DNA from 2 places in the Pseudoalteromonas sp. APC 3893 genome. Region 2 is predicted to be linked to the other one. Evidence: predicted binding sites of a transcription regulator. Region 2 holds the regulator's gene; the other holds the start of a gene.
The links. Region 2 encodes FliA, which starts transcription of late flagellar genes. Its sites were predicted from a motif close to CTAAAGNTNNNNNNNNNNNNGCCGATA; they were not measured.

Region 1: the regulator FliA is predicted to act here: its motif matches at 1,575-1,601, upstream of pomA (flagellar motor protein PomA).

Annotation. Positions count from the first base shown of each region.
Region 1 is NZ_JASDCD010000007.1:179,096-181,504, reverse strand. Features, by position in the region: gene QMA12_RS11215 (flagellar motor protein MotB) at 1-741, opposite strand, end outside; gene pomA (flagellar motor protein PomA) at 744-1,511, opposite strand; gene QMA12_RS11205 (exodeoxyribonuclease VII small subunit) at 1,814-2,056, shown strand; gene ispA ((2E,6E)-farnesyl diphosphate synthase) at 2,060-2,409, shown strand, end outside.
Region 2 is NZ_JASDCD010000003.1:227,706-230,114, forward strand. Features, by position in the region: gene QMA12_RS07080 (protein phosphatase CheZ) at 1-414, opposite strand, end outside; gene cheY (chemotaxis response regulator CheY) at 431-814, opposite strand; gene QMA12_RS07090 (RNA polymerase sigma factor FliA) at 855-1,565, opposite strand; gene QMA12_RS07095 (MinD/ParA family protein) at 1,592-2,409, opposite strand, start outside.

The DNA.
Region 1 (2,409 bases), on a different contig from region 2:
AACCGCGACCGCTCGTTTTGAAGACAAATCCCAATTATTGGTGTATAGCTCATTAGATACTTGGAAATCATCGGTATGGCCTGAAACCGTAATTTCACCGGGTACATCTTTTAATAAAGTCGCTATGTCTTGAATAATAGGCTTAAATCGGGGCTGTAAAAAAGCACTCCCTGATGGGAATGAGCCATTTTCACGAATACGGATAATGATTTGCTGACCTAGCGATTCAAGTTCAATTGCGCCATCCATGATTTGTTGTTCTAATTGCTGAGCTATCTTTTTAACCAGTTCGTTGACTTGCTCTTGATCTGCAGAAGCTGAGGCTTGATCTAATGCTTGCTGTTGAGCGGTACTTTGTGACTCACCACCACGTTTATTACCACGCTGCTCTTGACGACCACCCGCTGAACTTTCATCCCCAGCTTGAAACTCAAGCATTTGCTGTGTCATTTCAACAGTTTGCTGTTGAATGGTCTCAATTGGTGTAGGCTCTGGTTTACCTGGGGTAAATTCCATTGCTATCACGGAGGTTCCTTTAGGAATATCTTTAACTTCTATTTTGTTTTGCACACCAAAAGCAAACTTCATCGAGCCAGCTATTTGTTTGAACTTAAGCACATCCATTTCTGAAAATGCGAGCAAGAGTACAAAGAAACACATTAATAATGACATCAAATCAGCAAATGTGCCCATCCAAGCAGGTAAACCTGGAGGTGGACATTTACACTCTTGCTCAGACATGCTTACTCCTCGGTATCCACATTGCGTTTAGACTCAGCAAGGTAGTTTTTCAAAATACCTTCTATTACTTTTGGATTTTGACCATCTTGAATTCCCAGTACGGCATCTAGAATAAGTCGCTGATTCATTGCTTCTTCTTCTTTACGCAGCTCTAATTTAACTTGGATAGGAATGGCGATAACATTAGCTAAAAAGGCGCCGTATAAAGTCGTTAATAATGCAACAGCCATTGCAGGACCTATCGCTTTAGGATCATCCATGTTTGAAAGCATAGCCACCAAACCGATTAATGTACCAATCATACCCATTGCGGGAGCAATATCTGCCAGTGCTTTAAATAAGCCCGCGCCGGATTCATGACGTGTGGTAGTAAGCGAAATATCTTTTTGTAAAGTCGCACGTACTACATCGGCATCATGTCCATCAACTAGCATATCAACCCCTTTGCGCATAAATGCATTGGGTATTTCAGCTTCTTCTAGGGCTAAAAAACCGCCTTTGCGCGCTGAATCTGCCAGCTCTACCGCTTTTTCAATCAACTCTTCTGGGGATTCAATTTTAAACATGAACGCTTTAGCGCACACTTTACCAATACCTAAAAATTGACCCATTGTGTAGTTTGACAATACGATAAAAATCGAGCCACCAAATACAATGACAACTGATGGCGTATTATAAAACATAGCAACTTCACCGTTACTACTTTGCACCATCGACATCACGATTAAGCCAATTGCTCCGAGAATACCTATAATGGTTGCTAAATCCACTTACCCCTCCAGAGGAATTGCTATTTTGCTACTTAAGGTAACAAACTTTTATTATTAACTGCTTATCGGCAAAACATTGAATTACTTAAATCATTTAGTTAAATAAATGATTTAAGTTTACTGCCTATTATAGTGTCATTCTAATCAAACTGCCCCAACCCGCAAGGGTTAACCCTAGGTTCAGCTAATTAAAATGTCGCCATAAAACGAAAATACATAAAAAAAATGCATCAGTCTTTGACCTAGTTTAGCATTCCCCCTAAAATTGGCCTCACATTTATCTCATCTAAGTAAAATCCACTATGGCGACTAAAAAACCTGAAAACTTGAGCTTCGAGCAAGCACTTGAAGAATTAACCGTAATCGTCACAGACATGGAGCAAGGTGATTTATCGCTTGAACAATCATTAAAACAGTTTGAACGCGGAATAGCATTAGCAAATGCATCGTCTAATAAGCTCCAACAAGCAGAACAAAAAGTGGCTATTTTAATGGGTAATGACCCACAGTCAGCGTTAAGCAATTTTAATAATAATATGGAATAGTCGGTGCTAATAAAACAACAGATAAAATCTGCTCGACAAGATGTTGAAGCAACACTAAATCAATATTTTTCGCAGCCTCTTGATACAGAAGATAGCATTAAAGAAGCCACTCACTATGGTATTTTAAATGGTGGTAAACGTATACGTCCTTTTCTTGTTTATGCCACAGGAGAAATGCTTGGTGCAAACAAACAAGATTTAGACATCCTTGCGGCTGCAATTGAGTGCATTCATAGTTACTCATTGGTTCATGATGACTTACCCGCAATGGATGATGATGAACTTCGCCGAGGTAGACCTACTTGCCATATAGTTTATGGTGAAGCACATGCTATTTTAGCTGGTGATGCCTT
Region 2 (2,409 bases):
CAGTGACTTAAATTCACCGAGCTCAATTTCACGACTCATTAAACGGTCCCAAGTCGGCTTTATCTGGGCGATTTCATCAGCCAACTCTTGTGCTATTGGCAAGCTAGCTTCAACTGCATCCATGGTTTTATTAGCAGCATTTTCTGTCATTTCCATAACATAATTTAAACGCTGCTTTGCGTCAGGAATTGCATCAGTTGTTAAGTCTGAGAGCCGCGTATCGAGTTCAAAATTCTTTAGCGCGTCATGAAGTTGGCGGGTTAATTTACCAACTTCAGCAAAAAGTTCTGATTGCTCTTTTGTCGCCGCATCAAGGATGAGCTGATCAGCTTTGTCTTGCTCACCGTTTTCAAGGTGAACAACAAGCTGACGGGCTTGTTCTAAAGTGATCTGAGGCGCAGCAGGTGCTGACATAAGCCTCTCCTATTAATTAGCCTAGGCGCTCAAACACTTTTTCCAATTTGGTTTTAAGTGTTGCAGCAGTAAAAGGTTTTACGATGTAGCCATTAACGCCGGCTTGAGCAGCAGCAACAATTTGTTCTTTTTTAGCTTCTGCCGTTACCATCAGCACAGGGATATGTTTAAGCGTGTCATCAGCTCTGATTGCACGTAATAAATCAATACCTTGCATACCTGGCATATTCCAATCAGTCACTACGAAATCAAATTCTTGATTTTGTAGCATTGGTAAAGCTGTTGAACCATCATCAGCTTCTTGCACATTAGTAAAACCTAAATCTCTTAACAGATTTTTGATAATACGTCTCATCGTCGAAAAATCATCAACAACAAGAATTTTCATGTTTTTATCCAAAACATCCTCCGGTGAGGTCTGAACCTATATTTACTTACTTCTAATTTATCCAGTCATTGATTTTTGCTTTTAGCTTAATCATCGCCTGACCATGTATCTGGCTCACACGCGACTCGCTAACATCGAGTATGTGCCCAATTTCTTTTAAATTCATTTCATCGTTGTAATAGAGCGAAAGAACAAGGCCGTCACGCTCTGGTAGCGACTTAATTGCTGCTAACAAGGATTCATTAAAACGTTCATTCTTAACGTTATTAAAGGGCTTGTCCAGTGCTAAGTCTTGCCCAACTGGGGTTATAACATCTTCATCAACCCCTAAGTCTTCGATACCCAGAACTTTGCTTGAGTTTACATCACTTAGAATATGATGGTACTCATCTAGCGTAATATCAAGTTTTTCAGCAACTTCACTATCTTTAGGCTCACGATTATATTTACTTTCTAGTTCTGTAATTGCTTCTGCAACCATACGGCTATTGCGATGTACTGAACGAGGGGCCCAATCACCACGGCGCATTTCATCAAGCATTGCACCACGAATGCGAATACCTGCAAAGGTCTCAAAACTGGCACCTTTTGCAGCATCAAAGTTTTTCGACGCTTCAATTAAACCTATCATGCCTGATTGAATTAAATCATCTAGCTGTACACTCGGTGGGAAACGTGCAATTAGATGACACGCCACTTTCTTCACCAGCGACGCGTGCTTTTCAACTATTGCATTTAAATTTGCTGTGGATTGATAGCCCATCGCTTTGCTCACCGATGCTGTCATAGTTAGCCGTTTACTAATTTTTCTATGAAAAACTCTAAATGGCCTGATGGTTGATTAGGTATTGGCCATTTAACTGCTTTTGTCGCCAAAGTTTTAAAAGCAACTGCCGCTGGAGAATTTGGAAATAATTCAACAATTACTTTTTGGCGGCGGGTAGATTTACGCATGTTTTCATCGTAAGGAACGGTAGCAACCAACTCCATAGAGACATCTAAAAATCGGTCAGTTACTTTAGATAATTTAGCAAATAGTTCATGGCCTTCACGCATGCTACGCACCATATTAGCAACTATTTTAAATTTATAAACACCATGCTCACGACTAAGGACCTTTATGAGGGCATAAGCATCGGTGATTGAGGTGGGTTCGTCGCATACAACAACCATAACATCTTGTGCTGCACGGGAAAAACTCAACACCATATCAGAAATACCAGCAGCGGTATCAACAATTAAAATATCAAATTCAGTGTTTAACTCGCTAAAAGCACGGATAAGACCAGCATGCTCAGATGGCGATAATTCCACCATGCTTTGTGAGCCGGACGTTGCGGGAACTATTTTTATCCCTGCGGGGCCTTCGACTAAAATTTCATCTAACTCGCATTCACCCGATAAAACATGGGATAAGTTACGCTCAACACGTAAACCTAGCATCACATCACAATTTGCTAAACCTAAATCGGCATCCAGTACTAAAACTCTATTGCCTAGCTGGCCAAGCGCGATTGCAGTGTTTAATGACACGTTGGTTTTACCAACTCCGCCTTTACCACCGGTAACAGCGATAACTTTTACACCGTTATTATTGTTTTGACTCA